DNA from 2 places in the Brevundimonas sp. M20 genome. Region 2 is predicted to be linked to the other one. Evidence: predicted binding sites of a transcription regulator. Region 2 holds the regulator's gene; the other holds the start of a gene.

Region 1 (4,634 bases), 190 kb from region 2:
GCCCTCGGGCCCCACAGCGAGCGGATGGATACGGGGTTCGAGCATGAGGGGCGGCGCTACCGTTCGACCGCCAAGGTGCAGCGCGATCTGATCGGGGTGGATTACTGCACCGTGGACGCGGCGGGCGGTGATGCGCGTTGCCTGCTGACGTTCAATGCCGGTGACTTCCTGATCGCATCGGACTGACGCGGCGCCGCGGGCTCTGGTTCCATCGGCCGGTGAAGCCTAGATCATCCCCATGACCCATGCCGACACCGCTGAAGCCTTCGCCGCGCGTCGTCAGGCGGCGACGGATCGTATCCGGGCTGCGACGGGTATTGATGAAGCCATGATCGACCGGCTGGTCGAGACTTTCTACGCGCGGGTCCGTGATGACGCCCTGATCGGCCCGATCTTCGCGGAGCGGGTCGAGGACTGGGGATCGCATCTGGCGCAGATGAAGCTGTTCTGGTCATCCGTCGCCTTGTCCACCGGCGTCTATGAAGGGCGGCCGACGCCGAAGCATCTGCCTCTGCCCATCGACGCCGGCCATTTCGACCGTTGGTTGGCCCTCTTCGAGGAAACGACCCGAGAGGTCTGCCCGCCGACGGCCGCCGCCCACTTCATGACGCGCGCCCGACGCATCGCCGAAAGCCTGGAACTGGGCGTGGCCAACGCCAACAACGTCCTTCTTGGACCAGGCGAGCGCTACCGGCGGCGCTGGACGCCGCAGGGCTGAGCCCTATTGCGCGCCCTTGGCCATTCCGGCTTCAGGGGCGGGTTGGACGACCTGGACCGGCGGCTCGGCCATCATGGTGGGGGTGATATGGAAACCGAGCACTTTCCAGACCGCCCCCTCTTTCCGGAACACAGTGCTGACAGTCAGGGTGCGGTCGGGATACTGATAGGTCTGGGCGACCTCATAGGTCGAACCGGTGGCGCCGGCATTGGCGCGCCAGCCTGCGACGGTCCCGGCAGGCAGCGGGCCTTCGGGAACCAGGGTCTTCATGAAGGGCAGTTGGGCGCGGACGTCAGCCGGATTCACCTGCATCGACATCTTGCCGACCAGCACATCGTCACGGTCCGCGATCAGGTCCTCCATCAGGGCCCGTGCATCCGCTTCCCGTTCGGGGCTGGCGGTGGCGGCAGGCAGGCCACACGCCGCGACGCCCGCCGACATCATCACCGCCGCGATGACCGGAACCGCTCTGAACATTCGAACTCTCCCCACTTCCGAAGGGGCACACTGTCAGGCGGTCCCGGGGGGCGCAACCGAAGGGCTGCTGCCATCTGCTGTCAGCAGTCTGGCGAAAGCGGTTGTCGGTTCCTATAATGTTCTTGCTGATTTCCCCAAACCATCCCCCATATAGCGCTGTCGCGCCGGACCCTACCCGGCCCTCCCCGCGTTCCCGGAATCCATGACCGAAAAGCACAACTTCATCCGCGTCCGCGGCGCCCGCGAGCACAATCTCAAGGGTGTCGATCTCGACATTCCTCGCGAGAAGCTGGTGGTGATGACGGGCCTGTCGGGCTCGGGCAAATCCTCGCTCGCGTTCGACACCATCTACGCCGAGGGCCAGCGCCGTTATGTCGAGAGCCTGAGCGCCTATGCCCGCCAGTTCCTGGAGTTGATGGGCAAGCCGGATGTGGACCTGATCGAGGGCCTGTCCCCGGCGATCTCGATCGAACAGAAGACCACCTCCAAGAACCCGCGCTCGACCGTCGGCACCGTCACGGAAATCCACGACTACATGCGTCTGCTGTGGGCGCGCGTGGGTGTGCCCTATTCGCCCGCGACGGGGCTTCCGATCGAGAGCCAGACCATCTCGATGATGGTCGACAAGCTGACGGCGCTGGCCGACGGCGAGCGCCTCCTGCTGCTGGCCCCGGTCGTGCGCGGTCGCAAGGGGGAGTACAAGAAGGAGATGGCCGAGTGGCAGCGCGCGGGCTTCCAGCGCGTGAAGATCGACGGCGAGTTCTACGCTATCGAGGACGCCCCGGCGCTGGACAAGAAGTTCAAGCACGACATCGACATCGTCGTGGACCGGATCGTCACCAAACAGGGGCTGGAGGGCCGTTACGCCGACAGCCTGCAGACCGCTCTGGGTCTGGCGGACGGCATCGCCGTGGCCGAATGGGCCAACACCATGGAAGGCGAGACCGGCCCACGCCGGATCACCTTCTCCGAGAAATTCGCCTGCCCTGTTTCGGGCTTCACCATCAGCGAGATCGAGCCGCGGCTGTTCTCGTTCAACAACCCGTTCGGCGCCTGCCCGGTGTGCGACGGTCTGGGCGTGAAGCTGGCGTTCGATGCGGATCTGGTGGTGCCGGATCGCGACAAGACCCTGCATGCGGGCGCGGTGGCGCCGTGGTCGCGCGGGCCCTCCCCGCTCTACACCCAGACCTTGCAGTCGCTGTCGACCCATTACGGCTTCTCGATGGACAAGCCGTGGCGGGAACTGCCGGGCAAGGCCCAGACCGTCATTCTGCACGGCTCGGGCGGAGAGAAGATCAAGTTCGTCTATGACGACAATGCCCGGAAGTACGAGACGCTGAAGGCCTTCGAGGGCGTGTTGCCGAACCTTGAGCGCCGCTGGCGCGAGACGGACTCGGCCTGGGTGCGCGAGGAGTTGGGCCGGTTCCAGTCCGAGACGCCCTGCGAAGCCTGTGGCGGCAAGCGTCTGAAGCCTGAGGCGCTGGCGGTGAAGATCGCCGGCGAGGACATCGCCGAGGTGTCATGGCTGTCGATCAAGCACGCCCACGAGTGGTTCCAGAGCCTCAACGGCAAGCTGACCGACAAGCAGATGGAGATCGCCCGGCGGATTCTGAAGGAGATAACCGACCGGCTGCGCTTCCTGAACAACGTCGGCCTGGACTACCTGAACCTGTCCCGCAGTTCGGGCACCCTGTCCGGCGGCGAGAGCCAGCGGATCCGTCTGGCCAGCCAGATCGGTTCGGGCCTGACCGGCGTGCTCTATGTGCTGGATGAGCCATCGATCGGCCTGCACCAGCGCGACAACACGCGCCTGCTGGAAAGCCTGATGGGGCTGCGCGACCTCGGCAACTCGGTCCTTGTGGTCGAGCATGACGAGGAAGCCATCCTGACCGCCGACTACGTCATCGACATGGGGCCGGCCGCCGGCGTCCATGGTGGGCAGGTCTGCGCCCAGGGCACGCCCGCCGAGGTCATGGCCAATCCCAACTCGCTGACGGGCAAGTATCTGACGGGCGAGCGCGAGATCGAGCTGCCGCCGGAAGGCCGCCGTCCGATCAATCGCAAGCGGATGCTCAAGGTCTCGGGCGCGACCGGCAACAACCTGAAGAACGTCACGGGCGAGATTCCGGTCGGCCTGTTCACCTGCGTCACCGGGGTGTCGGGCGGGGGCAAGTCGACCTTCACCATCGAGACCCTGTACAAGGCGGCCGCGCGGCGTCTGAACAACGCGTCCGACGCCCCTGCCCCGTTCGACCGCATCGAGGGACTGGAGCAGTTCGACAAGGTCATCGACATCGACCAGTCGCCCATCGGCCGCACGCCGCGCTCGAACCCGGCCACCTATACCGGCGCCTTCGGCCCGATCCGCGACTGGTACGCCGGTCTGCCGGAAGCCAAGGCGCGTGGCTACGGCCCGGGCCGGTTCTCGTTCAATGTGAAGGGCGGACGCTGCGAGGCCTGCCAGGGCGACGGCCTGATCAAGATCGAGATGCACTTCCTGCCGGACGTCTACGTCACCTGCGACGTCTGCCACGGCAAGCGCTACAACCGCGAGACGCTGGAGATCGTGTTCAAGGGCAAGTCCATCTCGGACGTTCTTGATATGACGGTGGAAGAAGCCGCGCGCTTCTTCACCGCCGTGCCCTCGATCCGCGACAAGATGCAGACGCTGGAGCGCGTCGGTCTGGGTTACGTCAAGGTGGGCCAGTCGGCGACGACCCTGTCGGGCGGCGAGGCCCAGAGGGTCAAACTGTCCAAGGAGCTGTCGAAGCGGGCCACCGGCAAGACGCTCTACATCCTCGACGAGCCGACCACAGGCCTGCATTTCGAGGACACCCGCAAGCTGCTGGAGGTGCTTCAGGAGCTGGTCGAGAGCGGCAACACCATCGTCGTGATCGAGCACAATCTGGATGTCATCAAGGTCGCCGATTACCTGCTGGACTTCGGTCCCGAGGGTGGCGACGGCGGCGGCGAGATCGTAGCGGTCGGCACCCCGGAAGATGTCGCGGCCAATGCGAAGAGCTGGACCGGCAAATACCTCAAGGAGGTGCTGGACCGGCACGAGGCCCGGCGAAAGGCGCGCGTCGCCTCCCTGTCGGCGGATGCGCCCGCCAAGCCGGTGAAGGCCAGGGCGAAGGCGCGGGCCTGACGGTCCGCGCTCAAGCCGGGATCAGGCGTCCGGAAGATCCCGGCAGATCGCCGCGAAGGGCGCCCAGATGATGGTCGACACCATCGCCATGCCCAGCGGGATCAGGATGAGGATCAGGAGGGCGCCCAGAGCCGCCCCTGGCGAACCCGCTCCGCCGCCGGACATGGCCACCTGCAACGGCCAGCCGATCAGGATCAGCAGCAAGGCCACCACGACCGCCAGGGCGAAGGTGACGATCATCAGGCCGAGCAGCGGCCAGAAGAGCGGTTTAGACAGCGTCCAGCCCTCGGC
Region 2 (4,634 bases):
ACAAGGTTAACGCCATCTTACCGCACCCTCGGTGCTTGGCCTTACGGCCTCCAGTCCCTAGAACCAGAGCCATGATCCTCGTCGTCGATAACTACGACAGTTTTACCTACAACCTCGTCCACTACCTCGCGGAGCTGGGCGCGGAGACCAAGGTCGTGCGCAATGACGACCTGACCGCCGCCGAGGCCTGGGCGCTGAAGCCCGAGGCCGTGCTGCTGTCGCCGGGTCCGTGCACCCCCAACGAGGCGGGCGTCTGCCTCGCCCTGCTGGACACCGCGCCCCTGGACATGCCGATCTTCGGCGTCTGTCTGGGCCATCAGGCGATGGGACAGGCCTTCGGCGGTGACGTGATCCGCGCCAAGGCCCTGATGCACGGCAAGACCTCGCCCATCCTGCACGAAGGCAAGAGCGTCTTCCGCGGCCTGCCCTCGCCGTTCACCGCGACCCGCTACCATTCGCTGGCCGTGAAGCGGGAAACCCTGCCGGACGTGCTGGAGGTCACCGCCTGGACCGCCGACGGCGAGATCATGGGGCTGGCCCACAAGACCCGCCCGATCCACGGCGTCCAATTCCACCCGGAATCGATCGCCACCGAGCACGGCCACGACCTGCTGGCCAACTTCCTCGATCTCGCGGGCGTCAAGCGTCGGGCGATGGTCTGACGTGGCTGACGTCAAGTCACTGCTGGCCAGGCTGGTCGACGGTCAGGTGCTGTCGGACGCGGAGGCGCACGCCTTCTTCGCCGCCTGCCTGCGCGGCGAGCCGACCCCGGCCCAGGTCGCCGCCGCCGTCACCGCCCTGCGTATCCGGGGCGAGACTGTGGGCGAGATCGCGGCCTTCGCCACCGCCATGCGCGAGGCGGCCCTGACGCTCGACCATCCGTATGAGGTGATCGACACCTGCGGCACCGGCGGTGACGGCCAGCACACCTACAACATCTCCACCGCCGCGGCCCTCGTGCTTGCGGGCGCCGGACTGAAGGTCGCTAAGCACGGCAACCGGGCGCTCAGCTCCAAATCCGGCTCGTCCGACGTCCTGTCGGTGCTGGGCGTGAACCTTCAGGCCACCGAGGCCCAACAGCTCCGCGCGTTAGACAAGGCCGGCATCGCCTTCCTGTTCGCTCCCACCTACCACGGGGCCATGCGCCACGTCGGCCCGGTGCGGACCGAGATCGGCTTCCGCACCGTGTTCAACCTGCTGGGTCCGCTGTCCAATCCGGCGCGGGCGAAGCGGCAGGTCATGGGCGTCTATGATCCCCGCCTGCTGGAGCCGCTGGCCGAGGTGCTGGGCCGTCTGGGCGCGATCCGGGCCTGGACCGTCCACGGTCAGGGCCTCGACGAGCTGACCGTCACCGGCGAGACCGAGGTGGCGGAGTGGAAGGACGGCGCCGTGCGTCGTTTCACCGTCACCCCCGAGGACGCCGGTCTGGCCCGCCACGACATCAGCGCCATCCGTGGCGGTGACGCCGAGGAGAACGCCACGGCCCTGCGCGCCCTGCTGGACGGGGCGACTGGCGCCTATCGCGACGTCGTCCTGCTGAACGCCGCCGCCGCCCTGGTGGTGGCGGACAAGGCCGCCGATCTGGCCGAGGGCGCGGTTCAGGCCGCCGCCGTCATCGACGACGGCCGCGCGGCCAAGGCCCTGGCCGAACTGGTCGAGGCCACCAATACGCCCATTGAGGAAGAGGAGACGGCATGACCGACGTGCTGGAACGGATCGCCGCCTACAAGCGCGAGGACGTCACCGGTCGGAAAGCCGCCCTGTCGCAGGACGCCGTCGAGGCCCGCGCCGCCCTCGCCTCGGCCCCACGCGGCTTCCGCGCCGCTCTGGAATCCCGCGTCGAAGCCACCGGCCGCCCGGCCCTGATCGCCGAGATCAAGAAAGCCAGCCCGTCCAAGGGCCTGATCCGCGCCGACTTCAATCCGCCCGCGCTGGCGCAGGCCTACGGGCGCGGCGGCGCCTCCTGCCTGTCCGTCCTGACCGACGGGCCCAGCTTCCAGGGCGACGACAGCTATCTGTCCGCCGCCCGTGACGCGGTCTCGCTGCCCTGCCTGCGCAAGGACTTCCTGGTGGACCCGTGGCAGGTGGCCGAGAGCCGGGCGCTGGGCGCCGACTGCATCCTGATCATCCTGGCCATGATCGACGACACGCTGGCCGCCGAACTGCTGGCCGAGGCCGAGCGCTTCGGTATGGACGCCCTGATCGAGACCCACGACGAGGCCGAGATGGCCCGCGCCTGCAAGCTCGGCGGCGATCTGGTCGGCATCAACAACCGCTCCCTGCGGACCTTCGAGGTCGATCTGGAGACCACAGAACGCCTCGCGATGCTGAGCCCGGTGAGGGCGCTGCTGGTGGCCGAAAGCGGCATCTTCACCCCGGACGACGTCCAGCAAGTCTCCGACGCGCACGCCCAGGCCATCCTCGTCGGCGAAAGCCTGATGCGTCAGGACGACGTGGAAGCGGCGACGCGGGCGTTGCTGGGCTAGGCTTCGTTCTCCTCGAGCAGCCGATCCACCGCCGCACCCGCCTGCGCAATGCGGGTTTTGATCTTCGGCTCGTTGACGACGACAATCAGGAAGCCGCCGACGACCGGAACCAGAGCAAGCGCGGGCTGCCCAGCCAACATGCTGATAGCGGTGAAGACGATCCCGCCGCCCATCAGGACGAAGCCGATGTTTCGCCAGGTGATCTCGGTCGAGACCAGCTTGCGCTCGCGGATGCGTTTCGCCTCTGCGGCATAGGTTCCCTGGGCCGTCTGCTCGGCGATTTCCCTGATCGCGTCTCGAATCACGCCGTTGGCGGCCGTTTCATCCAGCCTGCGGCTCAGCTCGGCGAACAAAGTCTTGCGGGATTCGCCTATGGTCAGCCGCTCGAAGACGACGCGCTGAAGCTTCGCGATGTGATGACTGTCCATGTTTTCCCGCCTCCCACGTTTCCCCTAATGCGGAGCTTTTCAGCGCGAAAGGCCCAACAGGTCGCCCCCCCCCCGCCAGACGCCTCTGATGAGTGGTAACCGGACCTTAACCGGAACACCACAGGAACAGTTGGTGGACGTTTGCGGTTTGTTCCGCTAGCGTTCCGGAAACCGGATTCGCCTCGAGGGCCGCATGCTCACGCGCAAACAGCACGAACTGCTCATGTTCATCCACGAACGGATTCAGGAGACTGGTGTGTCTCCGTCGTTCGACGAGATGAAGGAGGCGCTGGATCTGGCGTCCAAGTCGGGCATCCACCGGCTGATCACGGCGCTGGAGGAGCGCGGCTTCATCCGCCGCCTCGCCCACCGCGCCCGCGCGCTGGAAGTCACCAAACTGCCGGAACAGGCCACGGCGGGCGCGCCGCGCGGCCATGCCGGCTTCAAGCCCGGCGTGATCGAGGGCGGTGGTCGTCCCAAGGCCGCCGAGCCCGCCAACGACACCCGTGAACTGTCCCTGATGGGCAAGATCGCCGCGGGCACCCCCATCGACGCCATCGAGCACGAGACCGCCCGCTATCCGGTGCCGGAGGCCATGCTCGGCTCTGGCGAGCACTATCTGCTCGAGATCGAGGGCGACTCGATGATCGAGGCCGGCATCCTCAACGGCGACATGGTCATCATCAAATCGACCGAGAACTGCTCCTCGGGCGAGATCGTCGTCGCTCTGGTCGAGGGTGAACAGGCGACGCTGAAGCGCCTGCGCAAGAAGGGCGCCTCCATCGCCCTGGAGCCCGCCAACCGCAACTATGAGACCAAGATTTACGGCGCCGATCAGGTGGCCGTGCAGGGCAAGCTGGTCGGCCTGATCCGCCGCTATCACTGACCCTCGGCGGCGCCGTAGCGGCTCCACGGCCGCTCCCCGCGCACGTCGGACACCCACCGGGCTCGCCAGCGGTTCGCCGCGGCGGGCCCTTCGCGTTTCAGCTCCACCGCGCCGCCCCGGGCGTAGTCGAGACCGTCGAGAACCAGCCTTCTGCCGCAGGACGGCGGCAGTTCGCGCACGACCGTCCGTATACTGACGACCGGCGCGGATCGGCATAGTCCGTCCATCTGTTCCGCCGTCGGCGCGCGCCTGCCCCACCACAGCGCCACCGGTCCTGATGTCTCCGGCGCGCAGGAGAAGCGGCCGCAGGTCCAGCCCTCAGTCGGACGCTCCACCGCCTCCAGCCCCCGCCTGCGGGTCCAGACATCGACTGCGAACTGCCGCACGCCGGGTCGCGCCACCACGGCCTGCCGATCCTGCATCCACGCCGCCTGCAAGCCGCCGTCGCCGATCCAGAGGTCCGGCGTCGGCGTTCTGGGCCAGATCAGCACCGCACAGGCCAGCGGCAGGCCCAGCCACCGCAGCGGCCCGCGCCACAGGCAGCAGAACAGGATGCCGAGGAAAGCCAGCGGCAGGACGATCTCCGGCGCGCTGGCGATGGTCCGGACCGCGCCCGGCAGGCCCGCCGTCCACCCGCCGATGGCCAGCATCACCTCGATCCCCTTCGCCGCGAGCCACAGGAAGGGCGCGCCGAGACCGATAGGCTCCAGCAAGGCACCCAGCGCCAGCGCGGGCATGATCAGAAAGTCTGACAGCGGCGCTGTCGCGAGGTTCGCCGCCAGCCCGTACATGGCCGAGCGGTTGAAATGCTGCATGGCGAACGGTCCGGTCGCC

What was found. The regulator LexA, encoded in region 2, represses DNA repair genes until DNA is damaged. The targets are predictions, from matches to a motif close to ATGTTCNCNANNTGTTCT.
Region 1: a site for LexA is predicted at 1,301-1,318, ahead of uvrA (excinuclease ABC subunit UvrA). Genes of this name have one in related genera too.

The regions. Positions count from the first base shown of each region.
Region 1 is NZ_CP041243.1:1,664,452-1,669,085, forward strand. It holds gene FKQ52_RS07940 (hypothetical protein) at 1-186, shown strand, start outside; gene FKQ52_RS07945 (group III truncated hemoglobin) at 239-718, shown strand; gene FKQ52_RS07950 (hypothetical protein) at 722-1,195, opposite strand; gene uvrA (excinuclease ABC subunit UvrA) at 1,398-4,343, shown strand; gene FKQ52_RS07960 (hypothetical protein) at 4,365-4,634, opposite strand, start outside.
Region 2 is NZ_CP041243.1:1,478,839-1,483,472, reverse strand. It holds gene FKQ52_RS07080 (aminodeoxychorismate/anthranilate synthase component II) at 72-662, shown strand; gene trpD (anthranilate phosphoribosyltransferase) at 664-1,698, shown strand; gene trpC (indole-3-glycerol phosphate synthase TrpC) at 1,695-2,486, shown strand; gene FKQ52_RS07065 (hypothetical protein) at 2,483-2,914, opposite strand; gene lexA (transcriptional repressor LexA) at 3,108-3,800, shown strand; gene FKQ52_RS07055 (ComEC/Rec2 family competence protein) at 3,794-4,634, opposite strand, start outside.